4 regions of the Planomonospora corallina genome follow, and region 1 is predicted to be linked to each of the others. Evidence: riboswitches for the same ligand, from Rfam matches in the RefSeq annotation. Region 1 holds a riboswitch; each other region holds the start of a gene.
What was found. Region 1 has a riboswitch for cobalamin ahead of ACFOWE_RS00945 (ribonucleoside-diphosphate reductase subunit alpha). Riboswitches for the same ligand answer to the same signal wherever they lie in the genome.

Region 1 (3,799 bases):
AGGTCGAGCTGGACCCGATCCTGCTGGGCATCCCGCTCCAGATCTTCGCCTACCACGCCGCGGTCGCCCTGGGCCGGGACGTCGACAAGCCCCGTAACCTCGCCAAGAGCGTCACGGTGGAGTGATCCAGGCAAAAGGAACACATCCAGACAAGTCCCGACCGGTGGCGGAAAGTGATGGTGCTGTAACCTAGGGTGTCAAGGGCACCCTGGGGAAGGGGCACCTATGCACCGTAGACGGTTTTTCCGGCTCACCGCGGGGCTCGCGGTCGCCGCGGCGGGGTACGGCGCGGCGGGATGCGGCCCGGCGGGCGGCGGAGGGCCGGTCGCCGGGAGGCTCTCCATCATCGCGCCCGCGGCGCACGGGCAGGACGCCGACCTGGTCGCCCGGGCACTGGCCGAGACGGTGACCGGCGACGGGCTGGCCCTGACCGCCGAGGTGGGCAACCATCCGGGCGGCGCCGGGGCCGCCGCCCTCGCCGCCCTCGCCGCGGCCGGCGGTCCGGGCCTGCCGTTCGCCCGGGGCGGCGGCCTGCTGGTCGCAGGGATGCCGCTGGTCGCCGGAGCGGAGATCTCCGGCGCGGTCGACCTGGCCGGGGCCACGACCCCGCTCGCCCGCCTGGTCGGCGAGCGGGCGGTGCTGGCCGTCTCCGCCGGCTCGCGGCTGCGCTCCTTCGAGGACCTCGCCGGCGGGCTCCGGCGCGACCCGGCCGCGCTGGCGGTCGGCGGCCGGGCCCTGGGAAGCCCGGAGCACATCCTGTACGGAATGATCGGCAAGTGCCTCGGCGTGGACGCCCGGCTGCTCGACTACGCCGCCTACGCCACCACCGCCCAGTCCGTCGAAGCCCTCCACGCCGGGCGGGTGGCCGCCGTCCTGGGGCCGGTGCGCTCCCTGGCCGGCGAGATCGCCGCCGGGCGGCTCCGGCCGCTGGCGGTCTCCGCCCGTGAGCGGATCGACGGGATCGAGGCTCCGGCGCTCATGGAGCTCGACGTCCGACTGGAGTACAGCGACTGGCGCGGGGTGCTGGGCGGGGCGAAGATGGGCGCCGGGGACCGCGAGTCCGCCGTGGCGCTCTGCGACCGGATCGACGCCTCCCCGCGCTGGCGGGAGCTGTGCGCGGCGCACGGCTGGGAGCGTCTCTACCTGAGCGGGGACGACTTCCGCCACTGGCTGTCCACCGAGACCGAACGCACCCGGGGGGTGCTCTACGAACTCGGACTGCTGCGCCCCTCCGACACAAATTGTAGGGCCGGTTGCGTGATCCGCCCCTAGATGTAGGATCCTCCTCGTTGCTGGTTCGCCCCGTCGCGGGGCGAGGCAAGAGGGAACCCGGTGCGATTCCGGGACTGCCCCGCAGCGGTGAACGGGAACGACCGCCGTCAGTCGAGCACTGGGGAGACCTGGGAAGCGACGGCCAGTAGGAGAACGCGAACGCGACGCCCGTGAGTCCGAAGACCTGCCGGTGACGCGTGGCAGGGGAGCCGGGTCCGGCTCCCGCGGGAGGCCCGGAGCGGCCCCGCGGGAGCGCGGTGGCCGCGGCCGTCCCGCCACGGAGACAGTCCAGGGCCTCGAGGGAGGGCCCGCGGACGAGGCGGACCCGCATGCCCGAATCCGGCCACGGATCCGCCCTCCGACGCGTGCCGTCCCGCGAGAGCCGTACCCACGGGGAACGCAGCAGGCGAGGGATGCACGTGACACAGACCATGGACGGCACCGTGACCGGGGCGGCGGACGGCGCCACCGCCGCCGGCGGCGGCGCGGAGGCCCGGCGGCTGGCCATCGAGGAGGCCGCCGCCCGGGTGATCTCCGACCCGGAGAACTCCCGGATCGCCGCGGCCCTGCTGGACGGGCTGATCGCCGAGGAGGCCGCCGGGCACGGCGTGCGGACCTTCTCCGAGTCCGTCGCCGCGACCCACGCGGCCGGGCTGGTCGCCGACCGGCTGGCGGAGTTCGTCGCCGCCCACGCCGCGGAGCTGGACGCGCTGGTCCGCGAGGAGACCCGTTTCGAGTACTTCGGGCTGCGCACGGTCTACGACCGCTACCTGCTGCGCCACCCCGAGACCCGCAAGGTCCTCGAGCGCCCCCAGCACTTCTTCCTCCGGGTGGCCTGCGGCCTGTCCGAGACGGTCGCCGAGGCCGCCGAGCTGTACGGGCTCATGACGAGCCTGTCCTACCTGCCCAGCTCGCCCACCCTGTTCAACTCCGGCGCCCGCCGCCCGCAGCTGTCGTCCTGCTTCCTGCTCGACTCGCCCCGCGACGAGCTGGAGGCGATCTACGAGCGCTACGGGCAGGTGGCGCGCCTGTCGAAGTACGCCGGGGGCATCGGCGTCTCCTGGAGCCGGGTCCGCTCCCGGGGCTCGCTGATCCGCGGCACCAACGGCCACTCCAACGGGATCGTGCCGTGGCTGCGCACCCTCGACGCCAGCGTCGCCGCGGTCAACCAGGGCGGCCGGCGCAAGGGCGCGGCCTGCGTCTACCTGGAGACCTGGCACGCCGACATCGAGGAGTTCCTGGAGCTGCGCGACAACACCGGCGAGGAGGCCCGGCGCACCCACAACCTCAACCTGGCCAACTGGGTCCCCGACGAGTTCATGCGCCGGGTCGAGGCCGACGCCGACTGGTCGCTGTTCGACCCCAAGGACGTCCCGCACCTGGTCGACCTGTACGGAGAGGCGTTCGACGCCGCCTACCGGGCCGCCGAGGCCGCCGGGCAGGCCGTGCGGAGCATCCCCGCCCGCACCCTCTACGGCCGGATGATGCGCACCCTGGCCCAGACCGGCAACGGCTGGATGACCTTCAAGGACGCGGCCAACCGGACCTCCAACCAGACCGCGCTGCCCGGCAACGTCATCCACCTGTCCAACCTCTGCACCGAGATCCTCGAGGTCACCAGCGACGCCGAGACCGCCGTCTGCAACCTCGGCTCGGTCAACCTGGCCGCCCACCTGACCGGCGGCGGGGCCGGGGACGGGGCCGGCGGCGGCCTCGACTGGGCCCGGCTGCGCCGTACCGTGCGCACCGCCGTGCGCTTCCTGGACCGCACCATCGACCTGGGCTTCTACCCCACCCCGGAGGCCGAGGCCGCCAACCGGCGGTGGCGGCCGATCGGGCTGGGCGTGATGGGCCTGGCCGACGTGTTCTTCGCACTGCGCCTGCCGTTCGACTCGCGCGAGGCGCTGGAGCTGTCCACCCGGATCGCCGAGGAGATCGCGCTGGCCGCCTACGCCACCTCCGCGGACCTGGCCGCCGAGCGGGGCCGCCACCCCTCCTACGGCGCGACCCGCGCCGCGGCGGGCGTGCTCCACCCCGACCACTACGCGGGCAGCCACGGGGCGGGCCGCTCCGCGGAGTGGGCCGCGCTCCGGGAGCGGATCGCCGGGACCGGCCTGCGCAACTCGCTGCTGATCGCCATCGCGCCGACCGCCACCATCGCCTCCATCGCCGGCTGCTACGAGTGCGTCGAGCCGCAGGTGTCCAACGTCTTCAAGCGCGAGACCCTGTCGGGGGAGTTCCTCCAGGTCAACCGGTATCTCGTCCGCGACCTGGAGGAGCGCGGCCTGTGGACGGAGGAGGTCCGGGACGCGATCAAGCGGGCCGACGGCTCGGTCCAGGACATCCCGGGGATCCCCGGCGACCTCAAGGTCCTCTACCGGACCGCCTGGGAACTGCCGCAGAAGGCGCTGATCGACCTGGCCGCCGCGCGCACGCCGTACGTCGACCAGTCGCAGTCGCTGAACCTCTTCATGGCCACCCCGACCATCGGCAAGCTCTCCTCGATGTACGCCTACGCCTGGAAGTC
Region 2 (3,799 bases), on a different contig from region 1:
ACCGGGCGGCCGTGTCGTCATCCGCACCTACGGCGTCGCCCAGGCGCACCGGGCGGACGGCGCGGACGGCGCGGACGCTCCGGTGGCCTACCGCACCTGGGTCACCGGAGTGCGCGACCAGCCGCGCTACTGGTGCTGGAGCCACTTCGAGGACGCCTGCCACGGGCACCGCAGGGTCGTCGAGTGGCTGACCGGCCGGGGCCCGCTGCCCGCCGCGGTGGCCGCGGCCTGAGCCGCCCGCCCCGAGCGGCCGACGCTCCCCTGTACGGCCCGCACCCGCCGCGCCGCCGGCCGGGCGCTCCCCGTACGGCCCGCACCCGCCGCGGTGGTCGCACGGGCGGTCCCCGGTACGGCGGCCGGGCCGGGGACAGAGGCGCGGATCAGGGACACGGACCGGGATCAGGGGCAGGTCAGGGGCACAGGCCGGAGTCAGGGGCAGGAGACGAGCTCCTCGGCCACCAGCCCGGCGCCGATCCCCATCAGCCAGACGTCCTTGGCGATCGCGTTGCCCTCCGGGGTGGGACGCAGGCTCCCCTCCTGCCGCAGTCCCGGTGTCTTGAGGTACAGGCCGAGCAGTCCTCCGGCGAAGGCCGTGAGCGCGAGGCCGGCCAGCAGCGACGGCACGACGGGGACGAGCAGCGCCGCGCCGAGCGCGATCTCGGCCCTGGACAGCAGCCGGGTGAACTCCTCGGGGTCCATGTCCGCGAGGAACGGGTAGGTCCCCGCCGCCATCCCGTGGAGCCCGGTGGCCGTCTCCCTGTCGGCGGAGCCCTTGGCCAGTCCCGAGTTCAGGATGATCGCCCCGGCGGCGGACCGGGCCGGGATCTGGTGGGCACGGGCCAGGATTCTCATGATCAGTCCTTCCGGTGGTGGATCGGACCCGAACCCCGTTTCCTACCCGCCCGCCGCTGCCCCTTCCGGTCCCGCCGGTAGTGCTTTGCGAGATCCCCCTTGACCGACCTCCGCTCCCGGCTCCCACCGCCGGCCCGGCCGGCGGCCGGTCAGACCGGGGCGTTCCAGGTGAGGATCACCGGCCGGCCGTGCTCGAAGCCGAGACGCGAGTAGGTGCCGGTGTCCAGCCGGAGGAAACGGCCCTCCTCGGGATCCTGGCCGATCCAGCGGGCGGCCAGGATCCGCAGGTAGTGGCCGTGGGCGACCAGCGCGACCGCGCCGGTGGCCGCCCGGGCGCGCTCGAGGACCCGGTCGGCGCGGGCGCCGACCTGCGCGATGCTCTCGCCGGGGTGCGCGGCGTCGCCGGGGACGACGCCGTCGCGCCACAGGTACCAGTCGGGGCGGGTCTCGCGGATCGTCGCGGTGGTGATGCCCTCGTAGCCTCCGTAGTCCCACTCCCACATGTCCGGGTCGGTCTCGTAGCGGTCCAGCCCGGCGAGCTCGGCCGTCCGGCGGGCCCGCAGGGCCGGGCTGACCAGCACCAGGCCGAAGCGCCTGCCGGAGATCAGCGGGGCGAGCGCCCGCGCCTCGTCCTCGCCCCGGAGTGTCAGCGGCATGTCGGTGCGGCCGGTGTGCCGCCGGTCCCGGCTCCACTCGGTCTCGCCGTGCCGGAGCAGAATCATCTCGTCCATGGTGGGTCCATCATGCCGTCTCGGCTCCCGCGGACCCCGGGCGAGGGTGCCTCCGGGCCTCCGCGCGCCCCGGGAGCGCCGCGGTGACAGGGGTGCGGGAGGGGTGCGGCAGAGGTGCGGTCCGGCCGGCAGGCCGGTCAGACGCGTCCGGATGCCGGGGGAGTTGGTACCGTTTGTCCGACGCGCAGTGTGTAGCGAAGTCCGGTGCGAGTCCGGCGCTGTCCCGCAACTGTCATGGCCTCCGGGCCGAGCCAGGTCGCCTGCCACCGCGCCGACGCCGTCGACCCTCGCGGAAAAGGGTGGCCCGTCGCGTTCTCGCGGGTCCTCGGTTCCAGCAAGTGAAAGGACCTCCCCGTGCGGCCCGTACGCACCGCCTTCGCGGGCGCTCTCCTGGGTGTGCTGACCCTGGCCGGTTGCGGCCAGAGCGCCACCACCGCCTCTCCGAGCACCTCCTCTTCCTCCTCCGGAGCTCCTTCCGCCGCCGCGCCGGGCTTCCCGGTCACGGTCGAGGCGGGCAACGGCTCCGTCACCATCGGCGCGCGGCCCGAGCGCATCGTCTCCCTCTCGCCCACCGCCACCGAGGCCCTCTTCGCCGTCGGCGCCGGGTCCCAGGTCGTCGCGGTGGACGACCAGTCCAACCACCCCGCCGAGGCGCCCAGGACCGACCTGTCCGGCTTCAAGCCGAACGCGGAGGCGGTCATCGCGCACAAGCCCGACCTGGTCGTGCTCGCCACGGACACCGACGGCATCGTCGCCAAGCTGACCAAGGTCGGCGTCCCGGTGCTGCTGGAGCCCGCCGCCGCCAAGCTCGACGACGCCTACGACCAGATCGCCGACCTGGGCGCGGCCACCGGCAACGCCGCCGGGGCCGAGCAGGTCGTGGCCGGCATGAAGAAGAAGATCGAGGAGGCCGTGGCCGCCGCGCCCAAGGACGCGAAGCTGACCTACTACCACGAGCTGGACACCACGCCCTACTCGGTGACCTCCACCACCTTCGTCGGCCAGGTCTACTCCCTGTTCGGCCTGACCAACATCGCCGACAAGGCCCCGGACCTGGCCGGCGGCTACCCCAAGCTCTCGGCGGAGTTCGTCGCCCAGGCCGACCCCGACCTGATCTTCCTGGCCGACACCAAGTGCTGCGGGCAGTCCGGGGAGACCCTCGCCAAGCGCCCCGGCTGGTCCAAGCTCTCCGCCGTCACCGGCGACCGGGTGATCGCCCTCGACGACGACATCGCCTCCCGCTGGGGACCGCGCGTCGCCGACCTCGTCCAGCAGGTCGGCGAGGCCGTGGGCAAGGCCGCGGCGAAGTAGGTGACCCCGCCGCCCCGCCGCGCCGGCGCGGCCGGCCGCACCGAGGACCGGGTCCCGGCCGCGGGGGAGGACCCGGTCCTCCCCCGCGCCGACGGGTCTCCGGCCGCGGATCCCGCAGCGCCCGCCGAGCTCGCAGAGCCGGCAGCCTGTGGGCCTTCGGCCGCGGAGCCCCCAGCCGGCGGATCTTCCGCCGGTGGGTCTTCCGCCGGCGGACCTTCCTCCGGCGCCCCGCGGCGGGCGGCCGGGCTGCGGCCCGGGCCGCTCGCGCTCGCGCTCGGCGCCCTGCTGGCCGCCGTGGTCGCCGGGCTGCTGGGCGGAGCGGCCGGCATCACCCCCCGGCAGGTCGTGCTGCAGCTGGCCGACTGGCTCCCGCTGGTCTCCGCCGACGCCGGGCTCACCCCCGTCGAGCAGAACCTGCTGCTGGAGCTGCGCCTGCCCCGGGTCCTGCTCGGCGCGGTCGTCGGCGGCCTGCTCGCCCTCGCCGGGGCCGCCTACCAGGGCGTGTTCCGCAACCCGCTCGCCGACCCCTACCTGCTGGGCGCCGCCGCGGGCGCCGGGCTCACGACCACGGCGGCGATCGTCTTCCTGGAGGGGAACGACGTCTCCCTCGTCATCCCGGTCGCGGCCTTCACCGGGGCCGTGGGCGGCGTGCTGCTCGCCTACGCCCTGGGCAACGTCGCGGGCCGAGGCGGCGGGACCGCCACCCTGGTCCTCGCCGGGGTCGCCGTCTCGTCCTTCTTCACCGCCGGCCAGACGTTCGTGCAGCAGCTCGGCGTCGACGAGCTCGAACGCATCTACGCCTGGATGCTCGGCGACGTCGGCGGAGGCTGGGAGAAGCTCACCCTCGTCGCCCCCTACGCGGCCGTCTCGGCGGGCGTGCTGCTCCTGCACGGGCGGGTGCTCGA
Region 3 (3,799 bases), on a different contig from region 1:
GCTGCAGGACGTGGTCGCCCGCTTCCGGGTCTGACCCGACCGGCCGCGCCGGCCATCGGGACGCCTCGTCTTCGAAGGCGGGCCGGCCGGCCGGTCACCGGGAGACGGCGCGGGCGGGTGCGGAACGCCGGGAGGGGAGCGGCCCGCGTGCCGTGGCCGCCGGAGGCGACCGGCCGGGCGGGTTCCGCGAGGAATATCCTCTCCGGGTGAAGGTGTCGAAGATCCCGCGGGCGGGCCTGCCGGCGGCCGGGGCGGCCTCGGGGCCGCGCCCGCCCCGCCCCGCCGGCGGAGGACTGCGGGCCGTTCCCGCGGAGCGGGGGGCCGCACGGTGACGGTGCTGATCCTGGGCGGTACGGCGGAGGCACGTGAGCTCGCGCTCCTGCTCTCCGCCCGCGGCGTCCCGTTCGTGTCGTCCCTGGCGGGGCGGGTGGCCCGGCCCCGGCTGCCCGTCGGCGACGTGCGGATCGGGGGGTTCGGCGGCGTCGAGGGGCTGGCCTGCCATCTCCGGGAGAACGGCGTCGCGGCCGTCGTCGACGCGACGCATCCGTTCGCGTCGGGGATCTCCCGGAACGCCGCCCGGGCCTGCGCCCTGGAGGGGGTGCCCCTGCTCCGGCTGGAGCGTCCGGGCTGGGAGGCGGCGCCGGGAAGCGACTCCTGGAACTGGGTCGGCACCCATGAGGAGGCCGCCGCGACCGCGGCGCGGCTCGGGCGTGCGCCGTTCCTGACGACCGGACGTCAGACGCTCGGGTGCTTCCTCGGGCCGCTGGCGGAGGCGAGGGCGGTGGTGCGGGTCGTCGATCCGCCCGAGGTGGAACTGCCCCGGCCGTGGACGCTGCTGAGGAGCCGGGGACCGTACACCCTGGACGGCGAGCGGGAACTGCTGCGCCGGTACGGGTGCGACGTGCTGGTCACGAAGGACTCGGGCGGCGGGCACACCTGGCCGAAGATGCTGGCGGCCGGGGAGCTGGGCCTGGCCGTCGTCGTCGTGCGGCGGGAGAGCCGGACCGCCGGCGTGGACGTGGTCGGTGACCACGTCGCGGCCGGCGGCTGGCTCGCCGAGCGGGGGCTGGCCTGACCGGGGCGGGACCTCCCGGCGGGCCGCGCCCGCCGCTTCAGGCCCGGACGCTCTCGATGAGCTCCCGCCGGGCCGCCGCGGCCCGGGCGGTCCGCCGGACCAGCCCGCTGAGCACCACGGTGAGCGTGCCCCACAGCACGATCTGGGTGATCAGCGAGGAGAACCGGAAACTCCACAGGACGGTGGCCGGGAAGTCGCCGGGGATCTCGTCGAAGGCCGGCAGCGCCAGGCCGGCGGCCGTCACGAGGACGAGCCAGCCGACGGCCGGGACCACGGACGCGAGCCAGCCGTCTCCCCGCCTGGCCAGCCGGGAGCCGAGCACCACCGCGCCGACGGCGAGCAGCACCGAGACCGCCTGGAAGCCGAAGTAGGCGGCGGTGCGTGCCCCGATGGTGTCGCCGCTGCCCGTCGCGGGCGGGTTCGGCGGGTACTTGGCCCAGGTCGCGAGCGCGAACGCCACGAAACCCGCCACCGCGACGAGGGCCGTGGACGCGGCGGGGCTCAGCCGGCCGAGACGTCCGAGGGCGAAGGCCGCGGCGAGCCCGACGACGCCGCCCAGCGCGACACCGATGACGATGGTCGCGGTGGCGAGCCCGGCGGTGGACTGCTGCGCCCGGCTGACGCCTCCCTCGTCACCATGACTGTGACCGCCGTCGCGGGCGTCGTCGTGGTCATGGGCGTTGCCGTGGCCGTGCGCGCGGGCACCTTCCCCGTGCGCGTGGCCGGAGGCGGCGGCCTCCTCGAGGGCGATGGCGCTCTCGATGGAGGGTTCGCCGAAGACGTAGGCGGCGCCGAAGGCCAGGATTCCGGCGACGAATCCGGCGATCAGGCCATGGATGAGAAAAGTCCGAGGACTCATGTCCTGCTCCTGGTGCACGAAGGCGGCCCGGGCGCGCCTGGAGCGCCCGGGCATGGCGGCGAGCCGGTCACCCGGTGGGGCGCCGCCTCAGTGGCAGGGGTAGCCGAGCAGGTGACGGCCGTCGTGCACCCACTCGTGGACGTCGCTGCCGGCCAGGAGGGAGAGGGCGCCCTGTTCGGCGCCGACGAAGAAGACGGCGATGGCCGCCAGGAGCGTGAAGAAGAACGCCCACGGAGCCAGCGCGGAGAGGGGGAGCTTGGGGATGTCCAGCTCAGGGCCGGCCACGGATGCGTGCGACATGAGACCTCCGTCAAGGGATGCAGCGTCCCGCTGGATGGAACCCGCCCGGAGGGTCTGACTTCGCCGGAGAACGGCGTCACAGTAGCGCGACTGTGTCGGATTTCCACCGACTTCCTCGCGGACGATATAAAAAAATCTTACATTTTACCCGAATATTGGTCAATTACCCCAGAGGTGCTGTTCGCTGGGTGGCGCGCGCCGAGGGCGTGGCGGTGCACCGCGGCGGCGAACCGCCGGGCCATGGCCGGATGACCGGCCCAGTGCGTGTGCAGGTAGGAGGCGTGCACCGTCGGCGCCCCGCGGGGGCGGACGCTGAACCCCTCCGGGGAGCCGTCGACGACCCAGGCCGCGTCCCGGCCGGCGCCCGGTCCGGCCACGGTCCGGTGGAACTCGTGGCCCGTGACCCGGTCGCCCGCGCCGGCCAGCAGGGTGTCCCGCGGCGCGGCGGCCTCCCGGTACCCGAGGGTCAGCCGGGGGGACATCCGGGTCTCGCTCTCCAGCACGCCCACCATCGGCTCGCCGTCCAGGGCGCGGCTCAGGTAGAGCAGTCCGGCGCACTCGGCGACGATCGGGACCCCGCGGCCCGCCGCGTGCCCGACCGCCTCGCGCAGCGCGGAGTTGGCGCTCAGCTCGCCCGCGTGCACCTCGGGGAAGCCGCCGCCGAGATAGACGCCGCAGACGCCGTCGGGCAGCCCGGGATCGGTGAGCGGGTCGAACGGCACGACCTCGCACCCGGCCGCCCGCAGCAGCTCCTCGGTCTCGCTGTAGCGGAAGGTGAACGCCCGGCCGCCGGCGACCGCCACGACGGGCCGCAGCGCGCTGGGCGGCGGGCAGACCTCGGCCGCCGACCAGGGGAGGGCGCCGATCGGGGAGGCCCGGCGGGCCAGGGCGACGATCCGCCGGAGGTCGACCTTCGCGGCGATCCGCGCCGCCAGCCGCTCCAGGCCGGCGGCGGCGTCCTGCCGCTCCGCGGCGGGGACGAGCCCGAGATGGCGGGAGGGGACGGCGAGCCGCTCGTCCCGGTGGAGCACCCCCAGCACGGGCACCCCCGTCGGGGCGAGGGCCCGGCACACCTCCTCGGCGTGCCGCGCCGAGCCCGCCTTGTTCAGGATGACGCCGGCGACGTCCAGCTCCGGGCCGTAGGCGACCATGCCCTGGACGACGGCCGCGATCGACCGGGAGGCGTGGGAGACGTCGACCACGAGGACGACCGGGGAGCCGGTGACGGCGGCGACGTGGGCGGTGGAGGCGAAACCGTCCCCGCCGATCCGGCCGTCGTAGAGTCCCATGACCCCCTCGATGACGGCGAGGTCGGCGCCGCGCGCCCCGGCCAGCAGCAGCGGGGCCAGCAGGTGCTCGCCGACCAGGTGCGCGTCGAGGTTGCGGCCCGGCCGTCCCGTCGCCAGCGCGTGGTATCCGGGGTCGATGTAGTCGGGGCCGACCTTGTGCCCCGACACCGTGTGCCCGGCCGCGCGCAGGGCGGCCATGAGGCCCGTCGCGACGGTGGTCTTGCCGTGGCCGGAGGCGGGAGCGGCGATGACCAGGCGCGGCAGGTCTACCATTCG
Region 4 (3,799 bases), on a different contig from region 1:
CGCGCGGCCTTGACCGTGACGAGCTCCGGGTCCCCGGGCCCGACCCCGACCCCGTACAGCTTCCCGGTCGTCTTCCCCGTCATTCCGCTTCCCTGGCGAGCGCGTTGAGGGCGGCGGAGGCCAGGGCCGAACCGCCCCGCCTGCCGCGGACGGTCAGGAACGGCAGGTCCAGGCCGGGGGCCGGTCCGGCGTGCTCGACCAGGGCCTGCTTGGACTCGGCGGCGCCGATGAAACCGACCGGCACGCCGATGACGGCGGCCGGCCTGGGGGCTCCGTCCAGGAGCATCTCCAGCAGGTGGAACAGGGCCGTCGGGGCGTTCCCGATCGCGACCACGGCTCCCGCCAGCCGGTCGGCCCACAGGGACACCGCCGCGGCCGAGCGGGTGGTGCCCCACTCCCGGGCGAGATCGGGGACCCGCGGGTCGCGCAGGAGGCAGAGCACCTCGTTGCCCTTGGGCAGCCGGGCGCGGGTCACCCCGGAGGCGACCATGTGCGCGTCGGTGATGATCGGCGCTCCCGCCTCCAGGGCGGCGCGGGCCGCCGGGACCAGCCGGTCGTGCACGACGAGGTCGGCGGCGAGATCGACCTGCCCGGCGGCGTGCACCATGCGGACGGCGACCTTCTCGGCGTCGGCGGGCAGGTGGGAGAAGTCGCTCTCGGCGCGGATGGTCGCGAACGAGTCCGCGTAGATCGCGGCCCCGTCCGTGACGTAGTCGAACCGCCTCGGCGGGCGAATCGGTTTCATGATCACTCCAGATCGGGAAGGATGACGCTGCGCCAGGGCGTGACGGTGATCCAGGAGGCGCGCGAGGCCAGCTCGGCCGCCTTCTTCGCGGACAGCGCGCCGCCGGGGACGGCCAGGTGCTCGGCCCGGCGCCCGTCGTCCTGGGGGATGCAGCCGAAGGGCGGGGCCGGGGTGACGGCACGGGTCCGCGGATCGCGGGGCCGCCCGGGGCCGAGCAGCTCCCGCCCGGCCCCGGGCAGCTCGTCCACGTGCCAGGCGGCCCGGGGCCCGTGCCCCCGGACGCCGAGGAACCTCCGGGCCAGCTCCGTCAGGGCCGCCGGGGCCTCGTCCGGGCCGACGACCGGTCCCCACAGGCCGGTGCCCGCCCTCAGCTGGACGTGTGAGGCGTCCAGCGCGACCAGCCCGGCGTCGAGACGGCGGGAGGACACGTCCCCCCGGCCGTCGTCGAGGCAGAACAGGAACTTGCCGGGCAGGCCGGCGAGCGCGGGGTCGGCGCAGAGCAGCCGGTCGAGCTCGGCGGCGACCGGCCGCAGGTCCGCGCGCCCCCCGGCCAGGCCGGTCAGCGGCGAGACCATGATGTTGCGCACGCGGTCGTGGGAGGGGCTGGGGAGCAGCCCGGTGGCGCGCACGGCCTCGGCCACCTCGGGAGCGAGGCGGCCGCCGGTGTGCGCCAGCCCGCGGATCTGCACGTTGGCCCGGCTGGTCAGGTACAGGACGCCGTCGCCGGACTCCTCGGCGATCCGGGCGAGCCGTCGCAGCGCGCCGGCGTCGACGCGGCCGCCGACGAGACGCAGCCTGACGAGGGCTCCGTCTTCGGCGATCCAGGGTCTCAGCACTCCGGGGCAACGATCGGCACGGTCGCGAATCACGGGCGTCATGGTGCCACAAAGACGTAGATACTCCGCCGAAGGGACGTAATGGGCACTGGTAGGGTGGCCACCGCCTTGGTGATCGGGAAGCCGGTGCGAATCCGGCGCGGCCCTCGCCACTGTGAACGCCGAGTCGTACGACCCGCGCCGATGAGCCCCGCTCATCGGGGCCACTGGACAGCAGGTCCGGGAAGGCCGGTCGTGCGGCGCCGACGCGTGAGCCAGGAGACCGGCCGGGGCGTGGCATGTTTCCACGAGGGTCTGGAAGTGAGAATGCGCAGTCGACCGTCCCTGCCCGGCACCGCCCGGTCCGTCCCCGCACCGGGACGGGGCGCCGTGCCGTGGCGCACGTGCTGACCGGGGAGTCCCGCGGCCACGCCGGCCGTACCGCCACCGTGCTGGTGGGGATGTCCGCGGCGGAGGCCGCCCGCAGGAGCGAGCTGCTCCGGCTGGCGGCCGGGCTGCCGGAGGCCTCGGTCGCCTTCCTGCAACTTGCCGACCCCTCGCTGAGCCGGGAGCTCACCCGCCTGGCCGACCTGGGCTGCGCCAGGATCGTCATGATCGGCGTCTCCTTCGATCGGCTGGCTCCGGGCGGGTCGTGGCTGCGGCGGATCGCCGGGCACTGGCTGCGGCAGCGCCGGGACGGCGCGCCGTCCCTGCTGCCGGGCCCGGACCTGCTGCGGTCGCCGGACCCGGACCGCGCGGCGGGGATCCTGGCCGAGGCACTGGACTCCGCCTCACCGGTCACCGGCGGTGAGGCCGGGCTGGAGAGCGCGGCCTGGGACCGCGTCCCCGGCCACCGCCACCAGGTGTTCGTCTGCCGGGGCCCGCGCTGCACCGCCAAGGGCGCGGACGCCACGGCCGAGGCGCTGGTCCTGGGCCTGATGGGCGCGGGCCTCACCGACGACGACGTCCTGGTGACCCACACCGGCTGCCAGTTCCCGTGCAACCACGCGCCGGTCGTGAGCGTGCAGCCCGGCGACGTCTGGTACGGCCGCGTCGACGCCGGGGCCGTACGCGAGATCGTCACAGGTCACCTCCTGGACGGGCGCCCGCCCGCCCGCCACCGGCTCGAACGCTCCCCGCTCCCGCCTCGCCCCCGAGGAGAATCATGACGCGCATCGCCCTGCTGTCCACGTCCGACACCGACCTGCTCTCGGCCCGCGCGTCCGGCGCCGACTACGCCCTCGGCAACCCCTCCCGCCTCGACGTCGGCGCGGACCTGCCCGGGCTGCTCGACGGCGCGGAGATCGTGGTCGTGCGCATCCTCGGCACGGCGCGCTCCTGGCAGGACGGGCTCGACGCGGTCGCCGCCCGGGGCGTGCCGTTCGTCGTGCTCGGCGGCGAGCAGACCCCGGACGCCGCGCTGATGAGCCTGTCGGCCGAGCGCCTCGGCGCCCCCGCCGAGGCCCACCGCTACCTGGCCCAGGGCGGTCCGGCGAACCTGGCGAACCTGCACGCCTTCCTGACGGACACGGTGCTGCTCACCGGCGTCGGCTTCGAGCCCCCGGCCGTCATCCCCGACTGGGGCCGCCCGGAGCGGACCTCCCCGCCGGGCGACCTGCCGCGGATCGGCGTCCTGTACTACCGGGCCCACGAGACGAGCGGCAACAACGCGTTCGCGCACGCCCTGGCCGACGCGATCGACGCGACGGGCGAGGCCGCCGGGATCCCGCTCTACGTCTCCTCGCTCCGCGCCGCCTCCGACGACCTCTACGCCGAGCTGGCCGCCTTCGACGCGCTGATCGTCACGGTGCTGGCCGCGGGCGGCACCGCCCCGGCCACCGCGAGCGCGGGAGGCGACGACGAGGCGTGGGACGTCGAGCGCATGCGGGCCCTGGACGTCCCCGTCCTCCAGGGCCTGTGCCTGACCTCCTCCCGCGAGGCGTGGGAGTCCTCCGACGACGGCGTCTCGCCCCTGGACTCCGCCACCCAGATCGCCATCCCCGAGTTCGACGGGCGCATCATCACGGTGCCCTTCTCGTTCAAGGAGCTCGACGAGGACGGCCTTCCCCGCTACGTGCCCGACCCGGAACGGTGCGACCGGCTCGCCCGCGTCGCCGTCGCCCACGCCCGGCTGCGGCGCGTCCCCCCGGGGGAGCGCCGCGTGGCCGTCGTGCTGTCGGCCTACCCGACCAAGCACAGCAGGATCGGCAACGCGGTCGGCCTGGACACGCCGGTCTCG

Region 2: another riboswitch for cobalamin. It lies ahead of ACFOWE_RS15165 (ABC transporter substrate-binding protein); the one in region 1 lies ahead of ACFOWE_RS00945 (ribonucleoside-diphosphate reductase subunit alpha).
Region 3: another riboswitch for cobalamin. It lies ahead of ACFOWE_RS12120 (CbtB domain-containing protein); the one in region 1 lies ahead of ACFOWE_RS00945 (ribonucleoside-diphosphate reductase subunit alpha).
Region 4: another riboswitch for cobalamin. It lies ahead of ACFOWE_RS12165 ((2Fe-2S) ferredoxin domain-containing protein); the one in region 1 lies ahead of ACFOWE_RS00945 (ribonucleoside-diphosphate reductase subunit alpha).

Annotation. Positions count from the first base shown of each region.
Region 1 is NZ_JBHSBM010000005.1:55,700-59,498, reverse strand. Features, by position in the region: gene glmS (glutamine--fructose-6-phosphate transaminase (isomerizing)) at 1-125, shown strand, start outside; gene ACFOWE_RS00950 (Bug family tripartite tricarboxylate transporter substrate binding protein) at 226-1,272, shown strand; cobalamin riboswitch at 1,277-1,478, shown strand; gene ACFOWE_RS00945 (ribonucleoside-diphosphate reductase subunit alpha) at 1,692-3,799, shown strand, end outside.
Region 2 is NZ_JBHSBM010000017.1:432,217-436,015, forward strand. Features, by position in the region: gene ACFOWE_RS15150 (hypothetical protein) at 1-232, shown strand, start outside; gene ACFOWE_RS15155 (hypothetical protein) at 430-852, opposite strand; gene ACFOWE_RS15160 (histidine phosphatase family protein) at 1,002-1,583, opposite strand; cobalamin riboswitch at 1,731-1,865, shown strand; gene ACFOWE_RS15165 (ABC transporter substrate-binding protein) at 1,938-2,894, shown strand; gene ACFOWE_RS15170 (FecCD family ABC transporter permease) at 3,180-3,799, shown strand, end outside.
Region 3 is NZ_JBHSBM010000016.1:208,133-211,931, forward strand. Features, by position in the region: gene ACFOWE_RS12105 (HAMP domain-containing methyl-accepting chemotaxis protein) at 1-34, shown strand, start outside; gene ACFOWE_RS12110 (cobalt-precorrin-6A reductase) at 329-1,075, shown strand; gene ACFOWE_RS12115 (CbtA family protein) at 1,113-1,934, opposite strand; gene ACFOWE_RS12120 (CbtB domain-containing protein) at 2,022-2,234, opposite strand; adenosylcobalamin (AdoCbl) riboswitch at 2,252-2,370, opposite strand; gene ACFOWE_RS12125 (cobyrinate a,c-diamide synthase) at 2,372-3,796, opposite strand; gene cobO (cob(I)yrinic acid a,c-diamide adenosyltransferase) at 3,790-3,799, opposite strand, start outside.
Region 4 is NZ_JBHSBM010000016.1:218,515-222,313, forward strand. Features, by position in the region: gene ACFOWE_RS12150 (precorrin-2 C(20)-methyltransferase) at 1-83, opposite strand, end outside; gene ACFOWE_RS12155 (precorrin-8X methylmutase) at 80-748, opposite strand; gene ACFOWE_RS12160 (nitrite reductase) at 748-1,581, opposite strand; cobalamin riboswitch at 1,654-1,866, shown strand; gene ACFOWE_RS12165 ((2Fe-2S) ferredoxin domain-containing protein) at 1,956-2,729, shown strand; gene cobN (cobaltochelatase subunit CobN) at 2,723-3,799, shown strand, end outside.